DNA from 3 places in the Streptomyces uncialis genome. Region 3 is predicted to be linked to each of the others. Evidence: riboswitches for the same ligand, from Rfam matches in the RefSeq annotation. Region 3 holds a riboswitch; each other region holds the start of a gene.
What was found. Region 3 has a riboswitch for cobalamin ahead of OG711_RS34450 ((2Fe-2S) ferredoxin domain-containing protein). Riboswitches for the same ligand answer to the same signal wherever they lie in the genome.

Region 1: it holds a riboswitch for cobalamin, as region 3 does, so the genes downstream of both, metE (5-methyltetrahydropteroyltriglutamate--homocysteine S-methyltransferase) here and OG711_RS34450 ((2Fe-2S) ferredoxin domain-containing protein) in region 3, are expected to answer to the same signal.
Region 2: it holds a riboswitch for cobalamin, as region 3 does, so the genes downstream of both, OG711_RS30270 (cobalamin biosynthesis protein) here and OG711_RS34450 ((2Fe-2S) ferredoxin domain-containing protein) in region 3, are expected to answer to the same signal.

The regions. Positions count from the first base shown of each region.
Region 1 is NZ_CP109583.1:1,017,081-1,027,552, reverse strand. Features, by position in the region: gene OG711_RS03905 (ABC transporter ATP-binding protein) at 1-1,190, shown strand, start outside; gene OG711_RS03900 (ABC transporter ATP-binding protein) at 1,183-2,919, shown strand; gene OG711_RS03895 (isochorismatase family protein) at 3,186-3,815, opposite strand; gene pdxR (MocR-like pyridoxine biosynthesis transcription factor PdxR) at 4,174-5,664, opposite strand; gene OG711_RS03885 (methyltransferase domain-containing protein) at 5,693-6,559, shown strand; gene OG711_RS03880 (enoyl-CoA hydratase/isomerase family protein) at 6,678-7,802, opposite strand; cobalamin riboswitch at 8,084-8,305, shown strand; gene metE (5-methyltetrahydropteroyltriglutamate--homocysteine S-methyltransferase) at 8,496-10,472, shown strand, end outside.
Region 2 is NZ_CP109583.1:7,238,130-7,248,601, forward strand. Features, by position in the region: gene OG711_RS30260 (putative cobaltochelatase) at 1-978, opposite strand, end outside; gene OG711_RS30265 (cobyric acid synthase) at 1,094-2,635, opposite strand; gene OG711_RS30270 (cobalamin biosynthesis protein) at 2,635-3,594, opposite strand; cobalamin riboswitch at 3,741-3,865, opposite strand; gene OG711_RS30275 (hypothetical protein) at 4,268-4,504, opposite strand; gene OG711_RS30280 (inorganic phosphate transporter) at 4,516-5,778, opposite strand; gene OG711_RS30285 (alpha/beta hydrolase) at 6,644-7,843, shown strand; gene OG711_RS30290 (hypothetical protein) at 8,080-9,579, shown strand; gene OG711_RS30295 (VOC family protein) at 9,600-10,013, opposite strand; gene OG711_RS30300 (ABC-F family ATP-binding cassette domain-containing protein) at 10,360-10,472, shown strand, end outside.
Region 3 is NZ_CP109583.1:8,202,542-8,213,013, reverse strand. Features, by position in the region: gene OG711_RS34480 (TlrC/CarA/OleB/SrmB family ABC-F type ribosomal protection protein) at 1-1,275, shown strand, start outside; gene OG711_RS34475 (DUF1963 domain-containing protein) at 1,359-2,153, opposite strand; gene OG711_RS34470 (inositol monophosphatase family protein) at 2,436-3,251, shown strand; gene OG711_RS34465 (MerR family transcriptional regulator) at 3,380-3,799, shown strand; gene OG711_RS34460 (MFS transporter) at 3,917-5,236, shown strand; gene OG711_RS34455 (DUF4184 family protein) at 5,268-6,029, opposite strand; cobalamin riboswitch at 6,220-6,394, shown strand; gene OG711_RS34450 ((2Fe-2S) ferredoxin domain-containing protein) at 6,440-6,826, shown strand; gene OG711_RS34445 (ABC transporter substrate-binding protein) at 6,883-7,869, shown strand; gene OG711_RS34440 (FecCD family ABC transporter permease) at 7,974-8,975, shown strand; gene OG711_RS34435 (ABC transporter ATP-binding protein) at 8,972-9,799, shown strand; gene OG711_RS34430 ((2Fe-2S)-binding protein) at 9,796-10,472, shown strand, end outside.

The DNA of each region.
Region 1 (10,472 bases), 7.2 Mb from region 3:
GTGTGCCGCCGCTGGTGTGGATCAACACGTACTGGTTCCCCCGGCGCTTCGGCCGGGCGAACACCGCGCTCTCCACGGCGCACGCCGACCGCGCCGACGCCGTCGAGGACCTGCTGTCCGCGAGCGCCGCCGTACGCGGCATCGGAGGCGAACCGGCCCTCGTACGGCGCCATGCGGCCCGTAGCGGGGACGTCACCGAGCACACGCTCGCCGCCGCCAGGATCTCGGCGGACTGGGCCGCGCTCTCCCCGTTCGTGCCCGCCCTGGCGATCGGCGCCGGGCTCGGCCTCGGCGGACTCGCCGTGCTGCGGGGCGACATGTCGGTAGGGGGGATCGTCGCGTTCACCAGCTGGATGAGCATGCTGGTGCTGTGGGTGGGTGTGCTGACCATGCGGCTGAGCCAGCTCAGCCAGGCCGTCACCGCGGCCCGCAGACTCCAGGAGGTGCTCCTGCCCGGGCCCGGCGAGCGGCCGGCTGAGCGGCCCGCCCGTGACCTGCCGGTGGAAGGTCTGCTGGAAGCGGAGTCCGTGTCCGTCACCGTCGGCGGGCGCACCGCGCTCGCCCCGGTCACCCTGACGGCCGCACCCGGCACCCTGACAGCCGTGACCGGACCCATGGCCTCGGGCAAGACCGTTCTGCTGCGTGTCCTCGCCCGGCTCGTCGACCCCGGCGACGGGGAGGTCCGGTTCGGCGGTGTCCCGCTGAGGGATGCCGACCCGCTCCATGTCCACACCCGCATCGGATTCGTGCCCCAGCGCTCGGGCACCATCAGCGGCACACTCGCCGACAATCTGCGGCTGGGCGGCACCTTCAGCGACGACGAACTGCGCGACGCCTGCCGTGTCGCCGCCCTGGACGGCTACCTCGACTCGCTGCCCGACGGACTGGGGACCGAGGTCGCGGAGCGCGGCAGCACCCTTTCCGGGGGACAGCTCCAACGCCTCGCCCTCGCCCGCGCGGTACTGCGCCGACCGGCCGTCCTGCTCCTCGACGACATCACCTCGGCCGTCGACACCGCCACCGAACGCATCATCGTGGCACGGCTACGGGCCTGGGCCGAGGGCACGGCGGTGGTGTGGGCCACCCACCGGCCGGCCCCGCTGGCCGCCGCCGACCAGGTCGTCACGCTGGAGCCCGCCACCCCGGCCGGGATCACCGGCACGGAGGCCCGGGTGACCACCGGTGGCTGAACAGGCACGGCTGTCCGCGAGCCCCGACCAGCGCGCCGTGCTCCGGCGCGCCTGGCCCCATCTGCGTACCCAGCGCCGCGGCGTCCTCGCCGCACTGGCCCTGAGCGTGGCTGCCACCGCGACCACCGTGGCCGTACCCGCGGTCATCGGCGCGGGCGTCGACCGCCTGCTGGACGGCGACCGGGCCGGGCTGATGACCGCGGTGGCGGTCCTGACCGCGCTCGCCCTGCTGCGGCTGCTGCTCTTCCGGCAGTCGGAGATCCGGCTCACCACCGTCGGCGAACGGGTGGTCCGCGAACTGCGGGACCTCGTCGTCGAACGGCTCTCCCGGGCCCCGCTGCGGTTCCTGGAGGCCCAGCCCTCGGGTGATCTGCTGCGGCGCGCCACGACCGAGATCGCCGATCTGGCCAACTTCGTCCGGGCCCAGCTGCCCGATGTCCTGACCGTCGCCGGACAACTGCTCCTCACCACGATCGTGCTGTTCGGCTACTCGCCCCTGCTGGCATCGGCCCTGCTGGTGGTGTTCGTGCCCGCCATCATCGTTGTGCTGCGGCTGTTCAAGAAGGCCGCCGATCCCGCGTTCGCCGCCGAGGCGGCCGCGGCGGGCCGGGTCGCCACCACCTACCGCGAGCTGGTGCAGTCCCACGAGATGCTCCGGACCGGCGGCGGCACCGACTTCTGGCGTACGCGTTTCCTGCGCGACGGCGAGCGGCGCTACCGAGCGGCCCGCCGGAGCCAGCGGTCGTTGTCCCTCATCAGCCTCGCCCGTGTGGTGCAGGGGGCGACGACCGCGGTACTGCTGCTGCTCGGCGGCCGGCTGGTGGCCGAGGGGCGCGTGAGTGTGGGCACCGTCGTCGTGTTCGTCCTGGCCACGCGCCAGCTCTTCGACTCGGCGGCCCAGGCGTCCAACCTGGTCGGCCAGGTCAAGCTCACCCTGGTCGGCCTCGCCCGGCTCCTCGACCTGCTCGCCACCACCGCGTCCCGCGAAGACCCCGGACCGGGTCCGTCCGTGGTGGTGCCGCCCCGCGGGCCGTACACCGGGAGGAGTGGGCCGCTGACCGCCGCCCGTGGAGTGCTGGACATCCGCGCGGTGCGCTATTCGTACCTGAGTGGCCGGGAGGTGCTGCACGGCCTCTCGCTGCGGGTCGAGCCCGGTGAACGGCTCGGGCTCGCGGGACCCACGGGCGCCGGGAAGACCACCCTCGCCAAACTGGTCACCGGGCTCTACACCCCCGACTCGGGCAGCGTCCACTACGACGGCAGGGATCTGCGCGAGCTCTCCGCCGCCGAACTGCGCCGCCGCGTCGTCCTCGTGCCGCAACGGGTGCACCTGATCGACGGTTCCCTCCTGGACAACCTGGGTCTGGTGCCCGGCACCCCGGACGAGAAGCGGATCGCCGCCGCCGTGGCCCGGCTGGACCTGGAGGACTGGACACGGGGTCTCCCGGACGGTCTGCGCACCAGGGTCGGCCGCGGCGCCGAGGCGCTGTCCGCGGGTGAACTCCAGCTCATCGGTCTGGTACGGGCGGCGCTGGTCGACCCGGCCGTCCTGGTCCTGGACGAGGCGACCGCCGATCTCGACCCGGACACCGCCCGGCGGCTGGAGATCGCCGTCGACACGCTGCGCGCGGACCGCACCCTGATCGTCATCGCCCACCGCGAGTCGACGATCGAACGGCTTCCCCGGGTGGTCCGTCTCGACGACGGGATGGTCCTGGCGGAGGGCTGAGAGCGGCCCGGTGGGCGGGGGCCGGTCCATCGGCCCCCGCCTGACGGGCAGGGCCCGGTCCGTCGGCTCTCACCGGCATCGGGAGTCGTGGGACACGCGGGTCAGGGGGGAAACACCGCGCGGTGGGTGCGCCTGATCGGCGGAGCGGCAGATCGTGAGCTCCCCGGGAGCGGCGGAGCGCCGGAGCGCCGGATTGTGGGGACGCCGGGCTGTGAGGACGCCGGGCTGTGGGGAGGCAGTGCCTCAAGCCCGTTCGCGGGTGAAGGTCAGCCCGCGTGCAGCAGTTGCTCGGTCCGGGTGACCACCGCGCTGTGCACGGCCATCCAGCGCAGCGCGCCGGTGTGCTCCTCGGCGGACAGATCCGCCACGGCGTCGGCGACGACGAACGGCTGGATGCCCTGCATCACGGCATCGGCCGAGGTGAGCAGCACACCGAGCCCGGCGAAGAGCCCGCACACGATCAACTGGTCGCGCCCGTAACCCCGCAGGGTCCGTTCCAGTTGGCTGCCGAGAAAGGCGTTCGGCCGGGTGTGGACGACGACATGCTCTCCCGCGCGCGGCGTGAGCGTGTCGATGAGTGCCGCGTCGGCGGCATCGGTGATCCCAGGACCCCAGAGGTCACCGAGGACGCCCCGCTGATCGGGCTGCCGGACGGCCTGCTCCACGCCGAACACGATCGGTATCGCGAGCACCCCGGCCAGTTCCCGCAGCGCGCTCACATTGCCGACGAGTTGTTCCGTCGGCGCGTCGTCCGTCGGGAAACGGCCCAGGTGATGCCGCTGCATGTCGAGGACGAGCAGCGCGGCACGCGCGGGATCGATCGTCCACGACGCCGCCGAGGAAGGTACTTCGGCCCTGGCGGGCATGGGGTAGGACGCGACGGCAGGCGGACCCACGGGAATCTCCTCGCTGACGGCACGACAGGACGACCGGTAGCGACCGGGAACGGCGACTCCGACCAGTCCGAACTAAGCTTAGGCTAGCCTAAACAACGATCTCGGGGAATGAGATTCCCCGCCGATCGAAGCCGCGTGACCAGCGGCTCTTCCCCGCAGACCCGCAAAGCAGGCGGCTTCCCGCCATGGGCGGTCGAGGGGCCGGCCCTCCGGAGCGTGCCGCCGGCCGCCGGGCAGGGTCCGCCGGTGTCCGCGTCAGGCCGGTCCGTGTCGGCGTACGGGTACGGGTACGGGTGCGCGTCCGTGGCTGCGTACCCGTCTGCGTACCCCCGTCCCCCTTCCTGTGCTCGGCCCACGGTCACAGCAGCTTTCGCAGGGCCTCGCCCAAGGTCGTCACGCCCTCCTCGATCTCCGTGACCGTGCTCGCGGCGTAGCCGAGGACCAGCCCCGGCCGGTGCGGACGCTGACTGTGCCAGGACAGGGGCTGCGCCTTCACCCCTCGGGCGAGCGCGGCGGCGGCGAGATCGGTGTCGGCGAAGCCCGCGTCGAAGGTGACCGTCACATACAGACCGGCGGCGGTGCCGTGCACGGTCGCGCCCGGAAGACGGGTGCCGATCGCCTTGACCATGGCGTCCCGGCGGCGGCGATGGTGTCTGCGGCGCAGGCGCAACTGGCGCTCCATCTCGCCCGATTCCATGAACCGGGCCAGCACCAGCTGGGGGAGGACGGCGCTGCCGAGGTCGGCGAACCGCTTGGCGTCGACAAGGGCCGCCCGGTACCTCGGCGGGGCGAGGACCCATCCGATACGCAGCGCGGGGGCGAGGAGCTTGGACACGCTCCCGGCGTAGCAGACGTTCTCGGCCAGCACGGACCGCAGCGCGGGTACCGGGGTCCGGTCGTAGCGGTGCTCGGCGTCGTAGTCGTCCTCGATGATCAGCGCGCCGCTCTCCCGGGCCCAGCGCGTCAGTTCGCCGCGCCGGGTGCCGCGCAGGACCACACCGGTCGGGAACTGGTGCGCGGGTGTCAGCAGCACGGCTGCCGCGCCCATGGCGCGCAGCTCGTCGACGCGGACGCCCTCGGAGTCGACGGCGACGGGCGGGGTGTCCAGCCGGCAGTTGCGCAGATGCTGGCGGGCTCCGAGTGAACCGGGGTCCTCGACGGCGACCGCGGGGACGCCGTCGTCACGCAGCACCTGCCCGAGCAGGGTGAGCGTCTGGGCCGTGCCGGAGACGATGAGGATCTCCTCCGGATCGGCCCTGATACCGCGGTTGCGGGCGATCCAGTTCGCCACGGCCAGCCGCAGCGCCGGTGTTCCGCGCGGGTCGCCGTACCCGAGGTCGGCCGCCACGAGGGAGTTGAGGACGCGGCGTTCGGCGCGCAGCCACTCGGCCCGTGGGAACGCCGCGAGGTCCGGCAGCCCCGGCGACAGGTCGATCCGCGCGCGGACGGTGCGTATCAGATCGAAGACGTCCGGGCCGGGCGCCGCGGTGAACAGGTCCCGCGGCGAGGGCGGACCGGCGGGCGTGGCCGGTCCACCCGCCGGGATCGCCGCGGGGGCGCCGACCGCGATCGTGCCGCCCCGCCCCCGTCCGGCGAGATGTCCGTCCTCTATCAGGCGCTGGTACGCCTCGGTGACCACACCGCGTGACACCCCCAGTTCGGCGGCCAGGACCCGGGTGGCCGGCAGCCGACTGCCCACCGGCAGACGGCCGTCCGTCAGCGCGCGCCGGATCTGCGAGGTCAGCCAGTCCGCCTTCCCGCCCGTCGGAGCCTCGTCGATGCTCAGATGCAGGAAGTCGGACCCCGCCGTTATGGACCTGTCGGAAGCATGGTCATTGGATCTGTTCACCGGGCCATGCTGGCAGCAGGGTGAACCCATGGAAACAGCGCGTCCCGGCCCCGTCCCGACAGTCGACTACGTTCACGGATACTCCCGGCGCGAGGGCCGCCGACTGGGCGACCAGGCGGACACCCTGGCGCGGTTGCTGCACGACGGCACGTCCTACCCGGCCGGCAGCCGGGTACTGGAGATCGGCTGCGGGGTCGGCGCCCAGACGGTCCATCTGCTCAGGTCCAGTCCCGGCGCGCACATCGTCGCGGCCGACCGGTCCGAGGAGTCCCTGGCGCGGGCCCGCGCCCATGTCGCGGCCGCCGTGCCGGACGCGCGGATGGAGTGGCATCGCGCCGATGTGTACGATCTGCCGTTCGCCGACGGGGAGTTCGACCATGTCTTCGTCTGCTTCGTCCTGGAGCATCTGCCCGCTCCCCGGCAGGCGCTGGCCGTACTGCGGAGTGTGCTGCGACCCGGAGGCACCCTGACCGTCATCGAGGGTGACCACGGATCGGCCTTCTTCCACCCGGACAGCCTGTACGCCCGCGCGGCGATCGAGTGCCAGATCAGCCTTCAGACGGCGGCCGGTGGGAACCCGCTGCTCGGCCGGGAACTGCACCCCCTGCTGACCGGCGCCGGGTACGAGGACGTCGAGGTCCGCCCGCGCACCGTCTACGCCGACCGCACCCGGCCCGCGCTGGCCGAGGGCTTCACCCGCGACACGTTCACCGCCATGGTTGAGGCCGTCCGGGGCGACGCGCTGGCCGCCGCCCTCATCACGTCGGCCGACTGGGACCGGGGGATCGCCGATCTGCACCGGACCGCCCGCGAAGGGACCTTCCACTACACGTTCTTCAAGGCCACCGCCGTCAACCCGTCGCCCCCGTCGCCCCCGAAGCCCTCGCGGATCTGAAGTCCGCCCGGCACGACATCCCCGTCCGTCACGACACCCACGCCGGTCTGACGCCCGCTCGGCACCCCGGCCCGGCCCGTCCAGCACCCGTCGGCCGGGCCGTAGGCCGCCGTCACGCTCAGCTGTGCGCCTCCCGACCGGAGCCGGAGCCGGAGCCCGCGCCGGAACCGGGAACGGAGGTGGGGCCCGGACCGGGACCGGGGGCCAGGACGAGTTCCTGGTCGCCGAGCGGGGCGAAGTGCCGGGCCACATCGGCGTCCGTCACCTGGTCGAGAGAGGGCGGGGTCCACCGGGGGGAGCGGTCCTTGTCGATCACCTGGGCACGGATGCCCTCCAGCAGGTCGGGTGCGGACAGGGCGGCGCAGGACACCCGGTACTCCTGTGCCAGCACCGCCTCCAGCGGCCCGAGCCCCGGTACGCGGCGCAGGGCCGCCAGCGTGACCTTCAGCGCCGTGGGCGACCTGGTGAGGATCACCTCCGCGGCCTCCTTCGCGGCCGGTGCGCCGCTGCCGAGCAGCCGCCGCACGATCTCCTCCACCGTGTCCGCCGCGTAGCAGTGCCCGGACCACTCCCGGCAGGCGTCCAGTTCCCCGGAGGGCGCCTCACCGGCGAACCCGGGAAGCACCTCGGACACCTCGGCCCCGGTCAGCGCCGCGAGGAGGTCCGGCAGCCGGCCGGACGGGACGAAGTGGTCCGCGAGCCCGCACAGTAGGGCGTCCGCCGCCCCCACCGCCTGCCCCGTCAGGGCCAGTTGGACACCGAGCCGGTCGGGCGCCCGGGCCAGCAGATACGTCCCTCCGACATCCGGTACGAAGCCGATCGCCGTTTCCGGCATCGCGACCCGGGACCGCTCGGTGACGATCCGGACATCGCCGTGCGCCGAGACACCGACCCCGCCGCCCATCACGATGCCGTCCATGAGCGCCACATACGGCTTGGGGTAGCGGGCGATCCGGGCGTTGAGCCGGTACTCGTCGCGCCAGAAGGCCGCCGACGCGGTGCCGCCCGCGCGGGCGTCCTCGTGGATGGCGCGGATGTCGCCACCGGCGCAGAGTCCGCGCTCACCGGCCCCGGTGATCACCACCGTGCGGACCGCCAGGTCGTGCTCCCAGGAGTCGAGCGCGGCGGCGATCCGGCGGACCATCGCGTGGGTGAGGGAGTTGAGGGCCCGGGGGCGGTTCAGGGTGATGATGCCGCAACGGCCCTCGACCCGGGTCAGGACGGTGTCCTCGCCCCCGGTCACCGGACGGCCCCGGTCCGGGACCCGGCCACGACGAGGCACATGAGGCGCATGATCTCTTCCGTTCCTTCCAGGATCTGACGGGGGCCCGCAGACGCGCGGACCGGTCCCACGATGCCCTACCCGCCCGGACACGTCGTATCCGCCCAGGTCCCCGTACCCGCTCGGACGTCCACGGGAAGGCGTGCCCCGTCGGTGCCGGACGGCGTCAACCCTGCTCCCTCCGTGTCTCATGTCACGGTCCGGTATGTGAACACCACTGTCCGAAGCGGGGCGACCCCTCTAGGCTGGCCGGTGCAGCTGGTTCGCCCTGTCCGCCAGACAGAGGCGTCGCAAGAGGGAACCCGGTGGGAATCCGGGACTGCCCCGCAGCGGTGAGCGGGAACGACCGCCGTCATACGCACTGGGCCCGGCCGGGTCTGGGAAGCGACGGCCAGTAGGAGTCCGCCGGGAGACCGGCGTACGTGCCCGCGAGTCCGAAGACCTGCCCGCTGTCCGCGCACGACCCCTCGTGCGCGGCGATCCCGGTGACCTCGTGGGCGGGTCGGAGGAACCCCGGACAATCGTCCGGGCGGCACATACCGGCGGACGGCCGCGCCTCGCGCGCGGGCACGGGTTCCGTCCGGTCTGTCACCCCCTTCGCGCTCCCGCCCCGTCGCCGGGATGTTCAGGAGACATCTCGCGAAGGAGAGTTCCGTGACACCGAAGTCCGCAGCCGCGGCAGCACAGGCCACCGTGTACGGCTACCCCCGCCAGGGACCGAACCGGGAACTGAAGAAGGCCGTCGAGGGCTACTGGAAGGGCCGCGTCACCGCCGACGCCCTCCGGGAGACCGCCGCCGGTCTGCGCCGGACCAACTGGCGCCGACTGGCCGACGCCGGCATCCACGAGGTGCCCACCGGCGACTTCTCGTACTACGACCACATGCTGGACACCAGTGTCATGGTCGGCGCCGTCCCCGCCCGGCACCGCGCGGCCGTCGCCGCCGACACGCTCGACGGCTACTTCGCCATGGCACGCGGCACCCAGGACGTCGCGCCGCTGGAGATGACCAAGTGGTTCGACACCAACTACCACTACCTGGTCCCCGAACTCGGCCCCGACACCGTCTTCGGCGCCGACCCCGCCAAGCAGGTCGCCGAGCTGAAGGAAGCCCTCGCACTCGGTCTCGACCCCCGGCCGGTCCTCGTCGGCCCGGTCACCTACCTCCTGCTGGCCAAGCCCGCCCCCGGGGTGCCCGCCGACTTCGAGCCGCTGACCCTGCTGGACCGGCTGCTCCCCGTCTACGCCGAGATCCTCGGCGATCTGCGGGCCGCCGGAGCCGGATGGGTACAGCTCGACGAACCCGCCCTCGCCCAGGACCGCACCCCCGCCGAACTGAACTCCGCCGCCCGCGCCTACCGTGACCTCGGCGCGCTCACCGACCGGCCCAAGCTGCTCGTCGCCTCCTACTTCGACCGGCTGGGCGAGGCCCTGCCCGTCCTGGCGAAGGCACCCGTCGACGGCCTCGCCCTCGACTTCACCGAGCGCGCCGCGGGCAATCTGGAGGACCTCGCCGCCGTCGGCGGACTGCGCGGCAAGCGACTGGTCGCGGGCGTGGTCAACGGCCGCAACATCTGGATCAACGACTACGAGAAGTCGCTCGCCACCCTCGGCACCCTGCTCGGCCTCGCCGACCGGGTCGACGTGGCCGCCTCCTGCTCGCTGCTGCACGTCCCGCTCGACGCCGACGCCGAACGCGACATCGACCCGCAGATCGCCCGCTGGCTCGCCTTCGCCCAGCAGAAGACCACCGAGATCGTCACCCTCGCCAAGGGACTGGCCCAGGGCACCGAGGCGATCACCGCCGAACTCGCCTCCAACCGCGCCGACCTGGCGTCCCGCGCCGGGTCCGCGCTCACCCACGACCCCGCCGTACGCGCCCGTACCGCCGCCGTCACCGACGCCGACGGACGCCGCTCCCAGCCCTACGCCGAACGGACCGTCGCCCAGCGCGCGCACCTGCGGCTGCCCCTGCTGCCGACCACCACCATCGGATCGTTCCCCCAGACGGACGAACTGCGCGCCGCCCGCGCCGATCTGCGCGCCGGGCGTATCGACACCGCCGGGTACGAGGAGCGCATCAAGGACGAGATCCGCGACGTCCTCGCCTTCCAGGAGAAGGCGGGCATCGACGTCCTCGTCCACGGCGAACCCGAACGCAACGACATGGTGCAGTACTTCGCCGAACAGCTCACCGGCTACCTGGCCACCCAGCACGGCTGGGTCCAGTCGTACGGCACCCGCTACGTCCGGCCGCCCGTCCTCGCCGGGGACATCTCCCGCCCCGAGCCGATGACCGTCCGCTGGACCTCGTACGCCCAGTCGCTCACCGAACGGCCCGTCAAGGGCATGCTCACCGGGCCGGTCACCATGCTCGCCTGGTCCTTCGTCCGCGACGACCAGCCCCTCGGTGACACCGCCCGCCAGGTCGCCCTCGCCCTGCGCGACGAGGTCGACGACCTGGAAGCCGCCGGGACCTCCGTCATCCAGGTGGACGAACCCGCGCTGCGCGAGACCCTCCCGCTGCGCGCCGCCGACCACGCCGGCTACCTCGAATGGGCCACCGAGTCGTTCCGTCTCACCACCAGCGGCGTACGTCCGGACACCCAGATCCACACCCATATGTGCTAC
Region 2 (10,472 bases), 960 kb from region 3:
GTCCTCGTCCAGTCCCGGCGCGTCGAACGGGTTGCGGCGCCTGCGGTGGGGGAGTGCCAGCAGGGCCGCCTGCCGGACGTCCTCCGTGCGGACGGCCGTCCGGCCCGCCCACGCCGCGAGCGCGGTCGCCGTCCTGGCCATCACGATGTCCGCGCGCATCCCGTCCACCTCGAACGCCGCGCAGGCCGCCGCGATCCGCAGCAGCGCGCCGTCGCCGAGCCGTACCCGGGGCAGCAGGGCGCGGGCCGCCACGACCCGGGCCCGCAGCGCGGTCTCGTCGTCCGTCCAGCGGACGGTGAACGCGGCGGGGTCGTCGTCGTACGCGAGCCGCCGCCGGACCACCTCGACCCGCTGGGCGGGCTCCCGGGACGCCGCCACCTCGACGGTCAGCCCGAAGCGGTCCAGCAACTGGGGCCGCAGCTCGCCCTCCTCCGGGTTCATCGTGCCGACCAGCAGGAACCGGGCCGCGTGCCGTACGGACACCCCCTCCCGCTCGACGTACGAGGCGCCCATCGCCGCGGCGTCCAGCAGCAGATCCACCAGATGGTCGTGGAGGAGGTTCACCTCGTCCACGTAGAGGATGCCCCGGTGGGCGTCGGCCAGCAGGCCCGGCTCGAACGCCTTCACCCCGTCCGCGAGGGCGCGTTCGATGTCGAGCGCGCCGACCAGACGGTCCTCGGAGGCGCCCACCGGGAGCTCCACCATGCGGGCGGGCCGGGTCAGGCCGGTGCCCGGTTCATGGGGCCCGTCCGGGCAGGCCGGGTCCGGTGCGGCCGGAGCGCAGGAGAAACGGCAGCCGGTGACCACCGCGACCTCCGGCAGCAGGGTCGCGAGGGCCCGGACCGCGGTGCTCTTGGCCGTGCCCTTCTCCCCCCGCACCAGGACACCGCCCACCGCGGGGGACACGGCGTTGAGCAGTAGCGCGAGTCGCAGGTCGTCCTGGCCGACGATCGCCGTGAATGGATACGGGGTGTTCACCCGTGGCCCTCCCTGTCGTTGCTGTGCGGGTGCCTGTCTCGGCCGGTTCCCGCGCCGGCCGGTCGTCGTCGCCCGGCGCGGGCTTCCGTGCCCCGTCCGCCGGGGCCGGGGTGCGTCATGGGGCGCCGGGCGGGACGAAGGGGAGATCCGGCGCGGGGCCCGACTCGATCAGGCGCCACAGCGCGTCCGTGTCGGCGTGCCGCTCGATCAGATCGCCCAGCCGGTCCAGCTGCTCCTCACGGAGCGCGGCGAACGAGGTGTCCGGCGCCGCCACGAAACGCCGCCCGGTCAGCGCGGCGACCTCCCGCAGGAACGCCCGGCGGAACCCGTCCGACTCCAGGGAGCCGTGCCAGTGCGTCCCCCACACCGCGCCCGAACGGCATCCGTCCAGGAACGGTTCCCCGCCCAGCACCTCGGCCACCCCGTGATGGATCTCGTACCCCTCGACCCGTTCACCGAGAGCCGTGCCCGAGGGCCGCCCGAGCGTCTTCTCCCGGGCGAAGCGGACCCGTACGGGCAGCAGCCCGAGCGCGTCGACGGCGCCCGCGCGGGACTCGACCTCGTCCTCGATGTGCGCGCCGAGCAGCTGGAACCCGCCGCAGATCCCCAGCACGGGACGCCCCTCGACGGCCCGTTCGCGCAGGACCCGCGCGAGCCCGCGCTCCTGGAGCCAGCGCAGCGCCCCGACCGTGCCCCGGGTGCCGGGGACGACCACGAGGTCGGCGTCGGCGGTCTCCTCGGGCCGGTCGACGAAGCGGACCACGACACCGGGTTCGGCGGCGAGCGCGTCGACATCGGTGAAGTTCGACATCAGCGGGACCGCGCACACCGCGATCCGCAGCACCTCCGCCCCGGCCGGCGGCGCCACCGACGACTCCCGGACCGTGCCGCGCAGCGAGACCCGCAGCCCGTCCTCCTCGTCGATACCGAGCCCGTGCTGGAACGGCAGCACCCCGTACGTGGGGCGGCCGGTGAGACCGCGCAGCATGTCCAGGCCGGGTTCCAGCAGCGAGACGTCGCCGCGGAACTTGTTCACCAGATAGCCCGCGACCAGGGCCTGGTCCTCGGGCGCGAGCAGCGCCGTCGTCCCGAAGAACGACGCGAACACCCCGCCCCGGTCGATGTCCCCGACCACGACGACGGGCAGTCCGGCGGCCCGCGCGACGCCCATGTTCACGATGTCCGTGCGCCGCAGATTGATCTCGGCGGGGCTGCCCGCCCCCTCGCAGATCACGGCGTCGTGGGTGGCCCGCAGCTCCTCCAGGCACTCCACGACGGTCCCCAGCAGCGCCTCCCGGCCACCGGGCACCGGCTGCCCCGCCGCCGGACCGCCCGCCGGGCCGAAGAACCCGTGCGCGCTCATCTCACCGACCGGCCGCCCCATCAGCACGACCTGACTGGTGCGGTCCCCGCCGGGCTTCAGCAGCACCGGGTTCATCAGCGCGCTGGGCTCCACCCGCGCGGCCTGCGCCTGCATGGCCTGGGCGCGCCCGATCTCGGCGCCGTCCCGGGTGACGAAGGAGTTGAGGGACATGTTCTGCCCCTTGAACGGCGCGACCTTCACCCCCTGACGCACCAGCCACCGGCAGATCCCGGCGGTCACCACACTCTTGCCCGCGTCGGACGTCGTCCCCGCGACCAGCAGTCCGCCGCCCATCAGCGGCCCCCCGTCCTTGTCGTGGTCCGCGCCCCGAGCGCGAGCCGTCCGGCCGCGCAGACCCCGAGGGTGAGCCAGGCCACCCGCCGGGACAGCCGGACCGCGCGGTCGATGTCCGCCACGGTGACGGCCCGGCCGCCGCCGTTCAGCTCGGGCCGGTGCTCGACCCGGCCGCCGTAGGAGAGGGTGCCGCCCAGCCGGACGCCGAGGGCCCCGGCGAACGCGGCTTCCGCGACGCCCGCGTTGGGGCTGGGATGGCGTCCCGCGTCGGCCCGCCACGCGCGGGCGGCGCCCTTGGGCGATCCGCCCGCCAGTACGGCGAGGGCGCCGGTGAGCCGGGCGCCGGGCCAGCCGACGACATCGTCGAGCCGTGCCGAGGCCCAGCCGAAGCGGCGGTGCCGGGGCGACTTGTGGCCGACCATCGCGTCCAGCGTGTTCACGGCCCGGAACCCGACGAGCCCGGGGACCCCGGCCACGGCACCCCACACCAGGGCGCCGACTACGGCGTCGGAGGTGTTCTCGGCGACCGACTCGACCACCGCGCGGGCGATGCCGTCGGCGTCCAGGGCCTGCGGGTCGCGCCCGCACAGATGCGGCAGCCGCGCGCGGGCCGCGGTCAGATCGCCCGCGTCGAGGGCGGCGGCGACGGTCCGCGCCTCCCGCCCGAGGCTGGTCCCGCCGACCACGGCCCAGGTGGCGGCGGCGGTCAGTACGACGGAAGCGGTACGGGAGCCCCGCACCGCTCGGGTGGCGAGGGCGGCGGCACCCGCCGCGCCCCCGGCGCACACCGCGGTGTGGAGCGCGCCCCAGCCGCGGTGGTCACGCCACAGCACGTGTTCGACGGCGCCCGCGGCACGGCCGAAGGCGGCGACCGGGTGTCCGCGGCGGGGATCGCCGAGGAGCAGGTCGCCGATCAGACCGGCGGTGGCGCCGTACGTGAAGATCCGTCCGGCACTCATCGGCTCAGTCCGCCGGGCCGTTGAGGACCTTCGTACGCTGCGTGGGTCCCGCGCCGGTGCGCGTGGGACCGGGTGACGGGCGCCCCGGCATGACTGTGTGTCCTCACTCAGGGTCCGCGCCCTGGGTCGACGGATACGCCGGCGAGAGTCTCCTGGCTTCCGGATCGGCGCCGCCCCCGGCCTTCCAGCCCCTGCGGGCCGTGACATCCGGTGTGGGGGAGCGCTCCCCGGTGACAGTGGCGGGACCGCGCCGGATTCGCACCGGCTTCCTCTGCTGCCGCCGTAATGGCCCCGGAAGTCCACCACGCCCCCGGAACAGCCGTCAACCACGCGCTGACCTGCGGCGGCGCAGTGTGTGAAGACCCACACGCACTCGGTGACGGCGGGGGCGACGGCGGGGGTGACGACAGCCCTCGCGGGAGCCCTCGCGGGAGCCGTGCCGGGAGTGATGACGCCGGCCGGGACGAGGGGAGGATGACGGCGGCCGATACGACAGCGGGGCGGCCGGGTGACGGGGACCTTGGGGGTGACGACAGCGGTCCGGCCGGTCACCGCGCTGGAGGCGGTGACCGGCCGGACCGGTGGTTCATCGGATGCCGCGACCCTGTTGGCACAGGGCGACGGGGGCCGGAGCCGACGCGGGGGCCGGGGACCGGCCGTGGGACGGCTCGGCTCAGATGACGATCAGATAGATGCCGTAGCTGACCGCGGCCACACACAGCGCGAAGCTGGCGTAGGCGCTGGTCGCGGCGACTGCCGCGGCCCCGCTCTTCGCACCGCCGTTGGCGGCGACGGCCGCGTCACGCTTGGAAAGTCCGACTATACCGAGTGTGAACAGGCCCACCAGGGCCACGGTGGCCACGAGGCTCACTCCGAACACCGTGCCCAGTGCTACCCAGTCGATCTTCATGGGAGGGTTCCTTACACCTTGGCGGTCCGCGGAGCGGACTCCGTCGAGGGACCGTTGTCGGCCGGGATGGTTGCCGTGAGGTCACCCGTGACCGTCACCGTCTCGGCGGCCGGCCCCGCCGGGGGAGGGGTGACAGCGGCCATGGCGTTGGTGACGACACCCGCGGGCTCGCCGTCCACGTCGTTGACGTTGTTGTGGTCGACGATGTCACGCCGCGACAGCACCCAGATGACCGCCGAACCGGCGATCAGCAGTGTGCCGGTGGCGATGACGCCCCAGGTGCCCTGCTTGGTGAGCAGCTCGGCGAGCGCGCCGACCAGACCGGCGGCCGGGAGGGTGAGCCCCCAGGCCACGAACATCCGGGTCGCGGTCGACCAGCGGACGACCCCGCCCTTGCGGCCGAGGCCCGCGCCCATCACGGCACCGGAGCAGGACTGCGTGGTGGAGAGCGAGAAGCCGAGGTGCGAGGAGGCCAGGATGACCGTCGCGGCGCTGGTCTGCGCGGCGAAGCCCTGCGGCGGCTCCAGGTCGGTCAGACCCTTGCCCATGGTGCGGATGATGCGCCAGCCGCCGAGGTAGGTGCCGAGCGCGATGGCGATACCGGCCGAGGCGATGACCCACGCGGGCGGGTTCGACCCGGGCACGAGGACACCACTGGTGACCAGCGCCAGGGTGATGATGCCCATCGTCTTCTGCGCGTCGTTGGTGCCGTGCGCCAGCGAGACGAGACCGGCCGAGGCGATCTGACCGGCGCGGTAGCCCTTGGAGGCCGCCTTGCCGTCGGCCTTGCGGCCGATCCGGTAGGTCAGGCGGGTCGCGATCATCGCGGCCACACCGGCCACCAGCGGGGCGGCGATCGCGGGCAGCAGAACCTTGGTGACGACCGTGGAGCCGTTCACGGAGGACCAGCCGGCCGACATCACCGCGGCGCCGATGAGGCCACCGAAGAGCGCGTGCGAGGAGCTGGAGGGCAGACCCAGGAGCCAGGTCAGCAGATTCCAGAGGATCGCGCCGACGAGCGCCGCGAAGATCACTTCTGTGCGGAGGCCCTGTTCGTTGATCATGCCGCCGGAGATCGTCTTGGCGACCTCGACCGACAGGAAGGCACCGACAAGGTTCAGCACGGCGGACATGGCCACCGCCGTCTTGGGCTTCATTGCGCCAGTGGAGATGGTCGTCGCCATCGCGTTGGCTGTGTCGTGGAAACCGTTCGTGAAATCGAACACGAGAGCGGTGACGATCACGATTCCGAGGAGGAGCGTGATGTTTTCCATTTACCCAGGCTTCTGTTGGACGACAGTGGCGGTTGGAACGTAGGCAACCTGAGTGAACGGAAGATGAACTGAGGCAGGCATCGCGGTGTCCCAATCTGGAGCAAGGCTATTCCGCATAGCGGAACCCGGCGAGCGTGCCGCACCGGCGCCGCGGAATCCCGGACTCCGGGGCTCCCGGGGGACTCCCGGGACGCACCCTCCGGACCCCGGCGCGGACCCCAGGAGATCCTGGTCACGCACGGTTTCGGGGTCCGTCCACCACCCGCCCGACCGGTACTCACCGACCGTTCACCCACCGGGCGACGCCCGGCGGCAGGCCGCGCGGACCTCGCTGTCCGCGCCGCGGTGTTCGTCGGTGCCGGAACGCCCTGTCGATCGGAACCGCTCACGGCCTGTCCTCGACACCTCTTCCGACTGTACGGCCCATGACTCGAACTCCTGACATTAGAGCCGATTTGCCCCCGTATGTAAGGAAGGTCACCTGATCACCCTCGGCCCCACCGGTGCCATCCAGCCGCAGGACCCCCGCATACCCGGTAGGCCGGGCCCCGACGGGGATCCGGCCTACCGCTGCATGGCCCGTAGGGCCTGTGCCGGACGGGGCAGGGGAGCGGGGGCGTGCGGAGAGGTGAAGCCCGGGTACCGGCAGCCCGGGTACCGGCGACGGGATCGGCCGCTGCCGAGGCCCGCGCCGAAGGGCGAAGCCCGAGCACCCCCGCTGCACCCCGGCCCGGCCCCGCTCCATCCCGGCCCGGCCCCGCTCCATCCCGGCCCGGCCTCCGCTCCATCCCGGCCCGGCCCCGCTCCACCCGGCCCGGCCCCCCGTCGACTGGCCGCCCGAACCCCCACCGCAGACACTGGACGAGTGCGTACCGCCCAAGCGACGGCAGCGGCCGTCACCGCCGCAACCACCACCGCCCTGGCAGCCCTGGCCGCGGGCCACGTCGCCAGTGGCGCGGCCCTGAGACCCGCCGCCGGCCGCCCCCTCCCCACCGAACCCCGCCTCACCCTGCACGCCGTCACGGCGGGCGACGCGGCGGGCGGGGCGACGGCCTCCGCGACGAGCTCCGCAGGGAGCCCCGCGACGAGCTCCACGGCGGGCCGCGTCACCCTCACCCGCGCCCTCGCGTCCCTGCGCCCCGGCGTCTACGGCCTCGCGGGCGACGGCACCCACGCCGTCGTGGGCCCCGTGGTCACCTCGGCCCCCCACACCGCCGACACGGTCGTCCGCCGCCTGGAACGGGTCACCCACGGCACCCTGGAGCCGGGCGACAAGGTCTGGCTCACCCCCCAGGTGCACATCGGCAATCCCCGCACCGCCCTGGGCCTCGACCACGCCGACGTCAGCGTCCCCGGCGAACTCGGTTCCCTGCCCGCGTGGTTCGTCCCGGGCGCCCGGGACACCTGGGTCATCGCCGTGCACGGTCTGGGCACCACCCGCGAGCACCCGATGGTCGTCATGGAGCAACTGCACCGGCACCGCTTCCCGGTCCTCGCCCTGGCCTACCGGGGAGACCTCGGCGCGCCCCGTCCCCCGGACGGGCTCAGCCACCTCGGGGAGACGGAGTGGCGCGATCTGGACGCCGCGATCCGCTACGCCGTCCGCTACGGCGCGGCACGCGTCGTCCTGCACGGCTGGTCCACCGGCGCCACGATGGCCCTGCGCGCCGCGACCCACTCCGCGCTGCGGGACCGTATCGCCGGGATCGTCCTCGACTCCCCGGTCCTGGACTGGGAGGCGACCGTGCGCGCGCTCGCCGCCGCCCGGCATGTGCCCGGTCCCCTGCTCCCGCTGGCGGTCCGCGCGGCCCAGGGCCGCACCGGACTGCGCCCGCACCAGATCCGCGAGCGCGCCGACATCCGCGAGCTGCGCGTCCCCACGCTGGTGGTGCACGGCCCGGGGGACACCGTCGCCCCCTGGGGGCTGTCCCGCCGCTTCGCCCGCACCCGGCCCGATCTCGTCACCCTGCACACCGTCCCGGACGCCCCGCACGGCGCGATGTGGAACGCCGACCCGAAGGGCTACGAAGAGGCCATGCGCCGCTTCCTCACCCCCTTCGGCTGACGCGCACCCCGTCCCCCCTCCCGCCCCGGTGGCTCCACGCGGCCCCGGCGGCACCACCGCCACCCATACCCCCCTGCGGTAACGCGCACCTCGTACGGGGCCCGTGCGGGCACCTCCGGCCGCGCCTTCCGTTTCTCCTCTCTCGAACACGGCACGAACCACGGGACAGGGGTTCGCTGTCTACCCGCGTGGCATTCCGTTTGGGTTTTCCGACCGTCAACCGGAAGACTGCACCCGTGACGTCCCGTATCCCGCGCGACTCCAGGCTCCGACTCGTCCGTCCGCGCCCCCTGGCCGCCGCCACCCCGGCGGTCGGTGAGCGACGCACCCGCCGCCCCGCACCCAGGCCCCCGGAAGGCACACCCGCGCCCTCCGAACTGGCCCGCACGGCCCGTGCCGGCCTCGCCGGCGCGGTCCGGGTCGCCCGCTGGGCCGACACCGAACTGCGTCCCGGCGGTGACCTCACGGGGCCCCGGAGGAACCCCGCCCCCGGCCTGCGCGGCGCCCCGGCGCCGACCGCACCGGCCGCCTCGGGCACCCCACACAACTCCCTCGCCACCACGCCCGACGGCGGCGGCAACCTCTCCGACCCCACCGCCGAACGCGCCGCCGCCGAACTGGGGCTGTCCGCGCGTCAGATCCGCGCCGACTGGGACACCGCCCGGCTCGCCGGACTCGTCGAGGTGCACGGCGACTACGCCCGCCCCGGCTGGCGGCTGCGCGCCTGGGACCGGGACGACGCCGCCGTGCTGCGCGGCTGGGTCGCCCTCTTCGACGCCTGGTCGCTGGCCCACCCCGCCCCCGGCGGACTCGACCCGGCGGCCGTCGCCGAGGCCGTGGAGGCGATGCCCCAGGTGCTGTCCTTCCTCCAGCTCTCCGCCGGACCCGTCCCCGTGCCGCAGCTGCTGGACCTGCTGGAGCAGCGCGTCACCGAACTGCGCACCGAGCGCTGCGAGATCCCCTACGGTCCGCGGCCCGAGCCCCCCGCGCCCGACGCCCGCGCCGCCGCCACCGCGCTGCCCGCCCTGCTGGACTGGGCCCTGCGCGCGCTCACCGCCGTCGGCGCGCTCACCTGCGCCCCCGGCCAGGCCACCCTCACCCCGCTCGGCAGCTGGGCGGTGTGGGTCAAGCTGGAGCAGATCTGCGTGGCCGCGCAGAGCCAGGCCGGGGGCAACATCGAGCAGTCCGCCGAGGACATGCTGCGCGGCTGCGCGCGGCTGCGCCCCGGTGACGCCCGCGCCGAGTACCGCGCGTGGCTCGCCGCCCGGACGGTCTCCAGCGCGGTCACCGAACTCGTCGGCGCGGCCCGGGGCGAGGACGCGCTGCTGCGCGGGCTGGCCTTCGAGGCGCTGCGGGTCGTCGGCGCCCCCGCCGAGTCGGAGGTCCGCCAGGTCCGCGACGAGCCCTCGCTGAGGCCGTACGTCCTGCTGTGGCTGGCCGAGATAGAGGGCGTCGACCCCGAGGACACCCACACCGTCCTCACCCATGACGAGGAGACCTGGCTCTGGGTCGACACCGCGGCGGCCGTCGCCGACCACGGTGAGGCGCAGCTGCTCGTCCGCCATCTGGAATCCGCGCGGCAGCCCACGGTCCCGGCGCTGCTGGACGACATCCGCAAGGTCGGGCATCCGCGTACGGTGCAGGTCCTCGTGGCACTGGCCGCCGCCCATCCCGATCCCGCGCTCGCCAAGGCCGTGCGCCGCGCGGCCTTCCAGGTCCACACCGGGGGAGGCTGACCCGCCCCGGACCCGCCGGATCACCCCCCGATCGCGGGGGCGTACGTACCGAAGCTCCACAGATTGCCCTCGGTGTCCCGGGCCAGGTAGTCCCGCGAGCCGTAGTCCTGGTCCGCCGGGGGCGTCACGATCTGCGCGCCCTGCTCCACGGCCCGCCGGTGGTGGGCGTCGATGTCGTCCACCACCACGTACGTCCCCGACGGGCCCGCGCCGGACATCGCCTGGTCGAACCGGCCGCCGCGGCCCTTGGAACCGAGCATCACCGCGCCGTTCCCGTGGGCCAGCTCGGCGTGCGCGACCCGGCCGTCCGCCCCCTCGTGGACACTCACCACCGTGAAGCCGAACGCCTCCGTGAGCTGCTTGATCGCCGCGTGCGCGTCGGCGTACAGCAGGGACGGGTAGACGGTCGGCGGGGTGCCGTTCGCCGCTGCCATGGGACTCCTCCTCGGTCGTGCGGCACCGGGCCGCTCCCGGCGCCTCCGCGAGCGGAAACCGGACTGTCACTCAGTGTGACACCGGCCACTGACAGTGACCTCCTGAACGGCCGCCGTCCCGCCCGTCCGCTCCGCCCCGCGCCCCGCCGAGATCTCCGCACGACCCCCGCCGAGACCCTGCCGCGACCCCCGCTGCGGCTTCCCGCCAAGGCGTCCGGGGCCCGATCGGGAAATCCGCTTGCGTACGCCCGTTAGAATTGCTCCATGGCTGTTCTCCTCGTGCATTAGACGGCGTCACCCGCCCTCGCCGCCCACCTCGCCGTCCACCCGCCACAGGAGTACGTCCGTGATCACCGCCTCCGGTATCGAGCTGCGTGCCGGTGCCCGCATCCTCATCGAGTCCGCGACCTTCCGTATCGCCAAGGGCGACCGCATCGGCCTGGTGGGCCGTAACGGCGC
Region 3 (10,472 bases):
CTCGCCGTGTACGCGCGGCTGACCGAGCGGTACGAGGCACGCGACGGCTACCGGGCCGACGCCCGTGTGGACACCGCGCTGCACGGGCTGGGCCTGCCGGGGCTGGCCCGGGACCGGCGGCTGGGGACACTCTCCGGCGGCGAGCGGTCGCGGCTGGCGCTGGCCGCGACACTGGCGTCCCGGCCGGAGCTGCTGCTCCTGGACGAGCCGACCAACGACCTCGACGACCAGGCGGTCGGCTGGCTGGAGGAGCGTCTGCGGGCCCATCGCGGCACCGTCGTCGTGGTCACCCATGACCGGGTCTTCCTGGAACGGCTCACCACCACGGTCCTGGAGGTCGACGGCGGACGGGTGACACGCCATGGCAACGGCTACGCCGGCTATCTCGCCGCCAAGGCCGCCGAACGCCGTCGGCACCGGCACCGGCACGACGAGTGGCGTCGGGATCTCGACCGCAGCCGCCGTCTGGCCGAGTCCAACATCGCCCGGCTGGACGGCATCCCGCGCAGGATGCCGAAGGCGATCTTCGGCTACGGCGGGTTCCGTGCGCGGGGGCGCGCACATGGTGCGATGAGCCGGGTCCGCAACGCCAAGGAGCGGCTGGAGCGGCTCACGGCGAACCCGGTGGCGCCACCGTCCGACCCGCTCTCCTTCATGGCCCGGATCACCACCGCGGGCGGTCCGGGCGGCGAAGGGCCGGTCGCGCGGCTCGACGGTGTCGTGGTGACCGGACGGCTGCATGTCCCGGAGCTGAGGATCGGCCCGTCCGAACGGCTGCTGGTCACCGGCCCCAACGGCGCCGGCAAGACCACCCTGCTGCGGCTGCTGGCCGGGGAACTGCGGCCGGACGCCGGTGCGGCACACGTATCCGGAAGGGTGGGGCATCTACGGCAGGAGGAGACCCCGTTCCCCCCGTCGCTGACCGTACTGGGGGCGTTCGCCCACGGCCGCCCCGGTGACCGGGACACGCACGCCGACCAGCTGCTGTCGCTCGGCCTGTTCGGCCCGGACACGCTCGGACTGCGCGTCGGTGAGCTGTCGTACGGACAGCGGCGCCGTATCGAACTGGCGCGGCTGGTCAGCGAACCGGTGGATCTGCTGCTGCTGGACGAGCCGACCAACCATCTCTCCCCGGCGCTGGTGGAGGACCTGGAGGCGGCGCTGACCGGCTACGCGGGCGCGGTGGTGCTGGTCACCCACGACCGCCGGATGCGGTCACGGTTCACCGGCTCACGCCTGGAACTGCGCGAGGGCGCCGTCACCGGCGGCCGGTAGATCACGGCCGTGCGGCGGCAGGGAAGCCGCGCCGCCCGGAGGGGTGAGGGCCGTCGGCTGCGGGCCGGACCTCCGGGCAGGCGCTAGTGGCAGTCGTACCGGTACGCGTTGGGGAGTTCCGGGCACTGTCGGCACAGGAAGAGATAGATGCCGCCCGCGTCGCCCATGGCCATGTCGAGATGTTCCTCCCCGGTGACGCTCAGGAGGTGTTCCATCCGGTGGCCCTCGTCGCAGGACGGCCAGTCGGGCGGCTGGGTCCACGCCGGGTAGCCGCCGACCTTGTTCCGGGACACACACGCCACCTCGTTGTAGAAGGAACCGTACTTCTCCTCGAACTCCACTACGTACGGCAAGAGTTCACCGGGCAGGTCCTTGTCCGGGTAGTCGACGACGACGGTCGGTGTCAGGGTGCACGCAGGACGCGGCATGAAGTCCAGTTCGTACTCGCCCCCGGGCGGCTGGGGGACATCCCGCAGGACACCGGCCGCCCGGGCCTCGGCCTCGTCGCGCCAGTGCAACGCGGGGAGCGCGACGTACGACTCCTCGGGGTGGATCAGCGGGCACCAGACCACTTGCAGCACGTCCTTGCCCTCGGGGAACCGCAGTTCGGGCACATCGCGCGCGAACAGCTGGACGACCGGCACCACGGGGACCGGTCCCGCCGGGGACTCTTCGTCGTACGAGGTCCGGTGTCCGGGCTGCTCGCAGTAGGGCCAGGGCTCGCCGGCGGGCCAGAGCAACGGGCCGCCGATGGAGCTGTCACCGACCCCGGGCGCCCCGGGCTTCGGGGACAGCATCGTCGTCCGCATGGCGAGGGAGGCCAGCCCGGGTATCAGCTCACCCACGTCGAGCGGTGTCGTGTGCGGTCCTTGGATCACGGTGGTTCCACTCCCGGGGATGGCGGTCGGTTCCCGGCAACGTACCTGTCGGCACTGACATCGCGGCGGGCCCGGACCGGCGGCGGGCGCGACCGTGCTCATTGCGTCGACATCCCCGCGACCCCTCGGAGTTGGGGCCGCGCGCTTCAGCGGGAAGACGTACAGGCCGCGCCCGGAGCCCGCACGCAATCGTGGCGACCCCGATCCGGTTCCCCTCGTACTCGTACGGGTACTCGTACGGGCTCCCGACCCCGACGGGACGGCCGCGGATATCCTGCGCGCATGCCGATCACGAACAGGGAATCCGACGCGCGGCTGGCCGTGGCGGCGGCGCAAGCGGGTGCGGCCGTGGTCCGTGACATGTACGGGGAACCGTCGGCGCGGTTCGAGAAGGGCGCCGGTGACTTCGCGACAGCGGCGGACCTCGCGGCGGAGAAGGCCGTTCTGGACGTCATTCGGGGCGCACGTCCCGATGACGCCGTGACGGGCGAGGAGAGCGGGCGCACCGGGGCGGCCGACGCCGAGCGCCGGTGGCTGGTCGATCCGCTGTGCGGGACGTTGAACTACGCCGTGCGCACGATGCTCGTGGCGGTGAACGTGGCGCTGCGAACCGGGGCCGGCACCACCGTGGCCGCCGCGGCCGACCCGTTCAACGACGAGGTGTTCTGGACCGACGGTGAACACGCCCGGGTGCGGCGCGGCGGTGCGGACGAGGTGCTGGTGCCGTCGGCCGGTTCGCGGCTGGTGGACGTCAATCTCGATCCGCCGTTCCCGAACGCACCGGATTTCCGGGCGGCCCGTCTCCTCGCCGACCCCGTCTTCGGCGAGCACTTCCGGCCCCGGGTCGTCTCCACGACCCTCGCGGTGGCCTGGGTCGCCGCCGGGCGCAGGGCCGCCTACGTCACCGACGGACGGCCGTACGACAGTGTGCACTTCGCCGCCGGGATCGCCTTGTGCGAGGCCGCGGGCTGTGTGGTGACCGCGCTCCACGGACAGCCCCTGGGCGCCGGCGCGGACGGGCTGATCGTGGCGGCGGACCGGCGGACGCACACCACCTTGCTGGAACTGGTCAGGAGCCAGGTCCCGGCCGAACGCTGAACCCGGCACGCGGGTCGCCACGGTCATGGGGTGCGCGGCGGCGCCGTGTTCCCCTGGACCACGCCGCCTGCCGCCGGAGACCGGGACGCGGACATGCGAATGCGGGGATGTGGGGACATGGGGTGGGGATGACGATGCGGATGCGGATCGGGGAACTCGCGGAGCGCGTGGGCGCCAGCACTCGCTCACTGCGCTACTACGAGCAGCAGGGGTTGCTGTCCCCCACGCGTGACAGCAACGGGTACCGGGAGTACGACGAGACCGCGCTCGTGCGCGCCCGCAACATCAAGGAACTCCTCGCGGTGGGACTGACCACCGAGGACGTGCTGCACTATCTGGAACGGGGCTGCCTGGAACAGCCGCTCGCGCAGACCCCGCGGTGTGCGGGCGAGAGCGACACCATCCACAGGCGGCTGGAGTCCCTGGACCACCGGATCGCCCGGCTCCAGGAACTCAGGGACCGGCTGGCCCGGCACAGCGCCACCGTCGACGCGGCTGTCGACTCCCGGAAGGCACCGAAGGCGCGGGAGGAACCGAAGGCGCGGTAGGCACGGGAGGCCGGACGGAAGTCCAAGAACCCGTTAGGGCGACGGGGCGAAGGTGATGCGCGGGCGCGGCGGGCACGGTTGACCTTGACACAGGCGTCAAGGTCCTAGCGTCGGCGCATGACTTCCGGAAGCAACAACACAGCAGGTCAGCGCGGCACGGGGTGGCTGATATGTCTGCTGCTGACGACATTCGTCATCGGGACCGACGACTTCGTGATCGCCGGTGTGCTGCCCGAGATCGCCGCGGACCTCGGCGTCGGTGAGGCGGCGGCGGGGCAACTGGTCACCGTCTTCTCCCTCACCTACGCCCTCGCCGCTCCCCCGCTCGCGGTGGCCACAGCGCGGCTGCCCCGAAAGCCCCTGATCGTCGGCGGTCTGGCCGTCTTCGCGGCGGCCAACGCCGTCACCGCCTTCGCCCCCGACCACACGAGCCTGATCCTCCTGCGGATCGTCACCGCGCTGATCGCGGCGACCATCACCCCCGCGGTGTTCGCCGTGGCGGCCCGTGCCGCGGCCCCCGAACGCGTCGGGCGGGCGATCGGTACCGTCGCCGCCGGACTGACCGTCGCCCTCTTCGTCGGTGTGCCGCTGGGCACCCTGCTGTCCTCGGCCTTCGGCTGGCGTTCCACGTTCGTCGCCGTCGCCCTGTTCAGTACGGCGGTCGCCGTCGCGTCCTGGCGGCTGCTCCCCGTGCTGCCCGGCGCACCCGCGATCGGTGTCCGCCGCCAGTTGCGCATCCTGTCGCGGCCTGCCGTGCTGCTCTGTGTCACCGGCACGGTCCTGGGCGCGTCCAGCGGTCTGATGACCTATACGTATATCGCCCCGCTCACCCGCGACATCACCGGGAGCGGTGGGGCGGTCCTGGCCCTGTTGATCTCCGTCATCGGTGTGTCCGGGGCCGCGGGGACCTTCCTGGGCGGGCGGCTGACCGACCGCTGGGGCGCGGACCGGGCCCTGCTGGCCACCTTCGGCGGGCTGGTGGCCGCCACGGCGGCGCTGGCCGCGACCGGTGTGCTCACCGACGAAGCCCCTGTCTGGCTGCTCGCCGCCGTCCTCGCCGTCTGGGGATTCGCGGCCTGGGGCTTCAACCCCCCGATGAACACCCGCGCCCTGCAACTGGCCCGGGACGCGGAGGCCGAGGCGGTCGCCCTGAACACCAGCGGTCTCTATGCCGGTATCGCCGTCGCCGCGGCCGTCGGCGGCTGGGCGGTCTCCGCGCACGGCGGTACAGGGGTCGCCGTGACCGCCACCGGTATCGGGCTGCTGGCGGCACTGGTCATCGCCTGCTCGGTCCGCCGCTACCCGAGCGGTACGGCCGCCGATCCGGGCTCCGGGTCCGATTCGGTGTCGGGCCTTGGGCCCCGGTCCGGTTCAGAGCACGAGCCCGACTCCGGGTCCACGTCCGGCGCGCGACCGCCGTCCACGCCGTCCCGCTGAGGAGAAGGCGGCGGGGCGGCGGTGCCGGTGCTCAGGTCGCCGGGCGCCCGGCCCGGGTGCCGACCGTGCGGCGCAACAGCCCGTATCCGGCCAGGGCGAGGACGGCGCCGGTCATGGCCCCGATGGTGGCGCGTACCAGGGAGGCGTGGAAGCCGCCCTGCGTCGAGATCGCCACGGACAGCACGGCGACGGCGGCGGCGCCGAGTACCACGGCTCCGGCCAGGAGGGCGGGCCGGGCGGGCGGGGCGAACCGCTCGGGCACCGGTCCGGCGGGGGTCCGCCGGAGCCAGCGGCCGGACCAGATCAGCACGGCGAGGCCGCCGAGGGACGAACTGGTCCACTGGGCGATCTTGAAGGCGGGGATGCCCTCCGCGACCTCGGTGGTGAGCGCGGGGACCAGTTCCACGCCCCAGCCTCCGGCGTGGGTGAAGGCGTCCCACACGACATGGGTGAGCGCGCCGAGGAGTACCGACACGACGACGGCGAGGGCGCCGCGCCAGGACAGGCGCGGGGGTCCGCACAGGGGCGCGACCCGGGCGCGCACCGCCGCGGGTGCGAGCGACACGAGTGGTTCCAGGAGCAGCAGCCGGAAGACGGCGAGGGCGAGGAGCGCGAGAGGCAGGTCGATCGCGACGATCCCCCAAGCGCTGTGGGTGGCCTCGCGTCCGCCCGGCCGGAGCAGGACGAAGTAGAGGAGGTCCGGGGACATGGCACCGGCGGCGAGCGCCGAGGGCACCAACGGTCCCCGGGCGACGGGTATGACGGCCGCGAGATGGGAGAGCGTGAAGGGCACGGCGGATATTTGATCATGGGCGTCGCGGGCCCGTGAACGCCCGGGGCGGTGGTGTGCGCGGTGGTCCGGCCGGGTGGCCGGTACGCGGTCCCGCCACCCGGCCGGGGCCTCGGTCCGGCCGCCCGGTCGGACCGGGCGCCGTGTGACCTGCGCTGCAACCGCGCCCCGGGCATACGATCCGGCCGCGCGGTCTGTCATGATGACGCCGATAGGCGACGGCGGATCGAGGAAACCGGTGTGAATCCGGTGCGGTCCCGCCACTGTGATCGGCGAGCGGACCCCGAACAGACCACTGCCCGTACGCGGGTGGGAAGGCCGGGGCGAGCGTTGACCCGAGAGCCAGGAGACTCACGCGGTCGCCTCCTCGACAGAACTGGGGCGGATCTCCCCAGGGGGGAGTGTGGGTCGCAATGCCCGAAGGGCAACGTTCCGGGGCTCCGGCGCCGTGCCGGGTCGTCGTGTGCCGGGACTGCTGCTGCGGCAGCGCGAAGGTGACCGGTGTCGATCACGCGGCGCAGGTCGCCGCGTTGAGCAAAGACCTGCCGGTACGGATCTCCGAGTGCCTGGACGTCTGCGACCAGGCGAACGTGGTGGTCGTCCAGCCCTCGGCGGTGGAACGCGCCGCCGGCGCCCGTCCTGTCTGGCTCGGCCTCGTCAACGACCCCGCCGCGACCGGCGACATCGTCGCCTGGGTACGGGCGGGCGGCCCCGGGGCCGCCCCGCTGCCGGAGATCCTCGACCTCTACGCCTTCACCCCGCCGCGGCGGGTCCGTGGCGCGTCCGCCGATCCCCGCTGAACCCTTCCAACCGACCGCGGCGCACGGGCGTACGCGGTGAGAGGACCGACCACACCATGGCGAAACGCTCTCTGTCCCTGCTGGCCGCTGCCGCCTTCCTGGTGGCGGGCTGCGGTGGTGGCACCTCCGGTGACCGGGACGACCCGGCCGCGTCGGGTGCCACGGCCGAGGGCTTCCCCGTCACCGTGACCAACTGCGGGGTGAAGACCACGTACCAGCGTCCGCCCGAGCGCGCGGTGACGCTGAACCAGCACGCCACCGAGGTGCTGCTGGCGCTCGGTCTGGAGAAGTCGATGGTGGGCACCGCCTATCTCGACGACAAGATCCTGCCGGAGTACCAGGACGCGTACGAGGGGATCAAGGTGCTCTCGAAGGAGTACCCGTCGTTCGAGGTACTGCTCGACGCCGAACCGGACTTCGCGTACGCCGGGTTCGCGAGCACCTTCGACGAGAAGGAGGGCCGCGGCCGGGCCGCGCTGACGAAGGCGGGTGTCAACTCCTATCTGAATGTGGAGGAATGCCCGACCGGTCCGGTGACGATGGCGATGATCGACGAGGAACTGCGCGCCGTCGGGAAGATATTCGGGGTCCCGGAGCGCGCCGAGCGGGAGGTCAGGAAGGCGAAGGCGGCGCTCGGGGCGGTCGAGAAGAAGCTCGGTGACGTCGATCCGCTGAAGGTGTTCGTGTACGACAGCGGCGACAAGACGGCGTTCACCGCGGGCGGCGCGGGCGTCGGCAACGAGATGATCAAGGAGGCGGGCGGGGCGAACATCTTCGCCGATCTGGACAAGCAGTTCGGTGACGTCTCGTTCGAGCAGGTCGCCGAGCGGGCCCCCGAGGTCGTCGTGATCTACGACTACGGGGACCAGCCCCTCGCGGCCAAGAAGAAGTTCCTGCTGTCGCATCCGGCGCTCCAGGACGTGCCCGCCATCAAGAAGAAGCGGTTCGCGGTGCTGCCGTTGTCGTCGACGGTGCTCGGTGTGCGGGTCCCGGCGGGCGTGGAGTCGCTGGCCCGGCAGCTGCACCCGGACCGGGTCCGGTGACGGGCGCGCCCCGGTCCTCGGGGAACGTCGTCCTCGGCAGTGCCGCCAAGGCTCCCGGACCGGGCACCGTCCCGGCCGGGGGCCGGGGCCGGCCGCCGTACCCGCTGGTCCTCGCGGGGCTCGCGGTACTGGTGGTGCTCGCGGCGACGGCGGGTGTCGCGGCCGGTTCCATCAGTGTCCCGGCCGGGCAGGTCTGGGGCATGCTCCTGCACCAGGTGCATCCGGGGCTCGCCGAGGTCACGTGGACCCCGGTCCGCGAGACGATCGTGTTGGACGTGCGGCTGCCCCGGGTGCTGCTGGCCGGGGTGGTCGGCGCCGGGCTCGCCGTCTCCGGGATGGCGCTCCAGGCCCTGGTCCGCAATCCGCTGGCCGATCCGATGCTGCTCGGGGTGTCCTCGGGCGCGTCGGTCGGCGCGGTGTCGGTACTGGTCCTGAACATCACGGTGTTCGGGCTGGTGACCCTGCCGGTGGCGGCGTTCGCGGGGGCGCTGGCGGCGCTGGTCGCGGTGTACTTCCTGGCCCGGTCGGGCGGCCGGATGACCACGATCCGGCTGGTGCTGGCGGGGGTGGCGACGGCGGAGGTGCTGTCGGCGCTGGCGAGTTTCCTGATCGTCACGTCCAACGACCCGCACAAGACCCAGTCGGCGCTGCGGTGGATGCTCGGCGGGCTGGCGGGCACCACCTGGTCGATGCTGTGGATACCGGCCGTGGTGGTGCTGGCCGGTACGGCGGTGCTGCTCGGGGTGAGCCGTCCGCTGAACCTGCTGCTGGCCGGTGAGGAGGCGGCGACCGCCCTCGGGCTGGACGTGCACCGGTTCCGGGCCGCGCTGTTCACGCTGGTGGCGCTGATGATCGGCACGATCGTGGCGGTCAGCGGGCAGATCGGGTTCGTCGGGCTGATCATGCCGCATGTGGTGCGGCTGCTGGTGGGCGCGGACCACCGGCGGGCGCTGCCCGCGGCGGCGCTGCTGGGCGCGGCGTTCCTCATCATGACGGATCTGGCGGCCCGCACCCTGATGAGCCCGGAGGAGGTGCCCGTCGGCATTCTCACCGCGCTCGTCGGCGGCCCGTTCTTCCTGTGGCTGATGCGAAGGAGGACCTCATGACGGCGCCGCTGACGGAACCTCAGGCACTTGTGCCCGGTCTGCTCGAACTCCAGGACGTGTCGGTGGTCATGGGCGGCCGGGCGCTGGTGGACGGGGTGTCGCTACAGGTGGCCCCCGGGGAGGTGGTCGGGCTCGCGGGACCCAACGGGGCGGGCAAGTCGACCCTGTTGCGCACGGTGTACCGGACGCTGCGGCCCACGTCGGGGCGGGTGCTGCTGGACGGTGGCGATGTGTGGGCCATGCCCGGCAAGCGGCTGGCGCGGCGGCTCGCCGCCGTTCTCCAGGAGAGCGCCGGGGACTTCGAGCTGTCGGTGTACGACGTGGTGGCGATGGGCCGCACCCCGCACAAGCGGGCCTTCGCGGGTGACGACGCCGACGACCGGGCGGTCATCGCGGCGGCGCTGGCGCGCCTCGATGTGGCGCCGCTGGCGCAGGTGCCGTTCGACCGGCTCTCCGGCGGGGAGAAGCAGCGGGTGCTGATCGCCCGCGCCCTGGCCCAGCGCACCGGGACGATGGTCCTGGACGAGCCGACGAACCATCTGGACCTGCGCCATCAGCTGGACGTGCTGCGGCTGGTGCGTGAGCTGGGCGTCACGGCCGTGGTCGCCCTGCACGACCTGAACCTCGCCGCCGCGTTCTGCGACCGGGTGTGTGTGATGCGGGCAGGCGGGGTGGTCGCGCTCGGCTCCCCCGCCGAGGTGCTCACGACCGGGCTGCTGGCGGAGGTGTACCGGGTGGACGCCGAGGTCACCGAGCACCCCCGTACCGGCGTCCCGCACATCACCCTGCTGACGGGAACGGCACAACCACCGGACCGCCCATGACAGGGCCCCGTCTCCCGGACCCGGCACGGTCCCGCGTCCCCGACCCGGCAGGCCCCCGTCCCCCGCGCACGACGGAGTCCCGCCCCGGTGACCCGCCGCCGGGAGCGTCCCCGGACGGTGTCCCGGCGGCGGAGGTCGGCGCCGCGCTGCGTGACGTGGCGGGGCTCGGCGGCTTCTTCGCGGTCCGGCTCGGCGGCCCCGACGGGGGCTGGCACCCCGTCACCGAGTCGTACGCGCGCGGGTTCCCGGACCTGGTCGCCGCGACGGCGGCCCGGCACCGCAGCCCCGAAGCACGGCTCGGGGCGTCGATCGCCCAGCTCGGGCACGCGGCCCGGCTGTGGTCCCCGGTGCTGGCGTGCACGGTCCTGCACGGGATCGTCCCCGATCTGTCGGGGCTCCAGCGGGCCGACGAGGGTCCGGCCCTACGGCTGCCGGCGCCCGCCGGACGGTACGCGGCGCGGGTGCCCCGGCTGGCCGACGAGCTGTACGGGATCGTGATGACCGGCCAGCTGGAGGTGCTGCGGGCCGGGCTGCGGGTCAAGGTGGCGCCCCGGCTCCTCGACGGCAATTCCGCGTCCGCGCTGGTCGAGGCGGGCCGCGCGATCCTCGCCGCCCACCCCGCCGCGCGGGAGCCGCTCACCGTCCTCGTGGACGATCTGCTGCGCACCGGGCG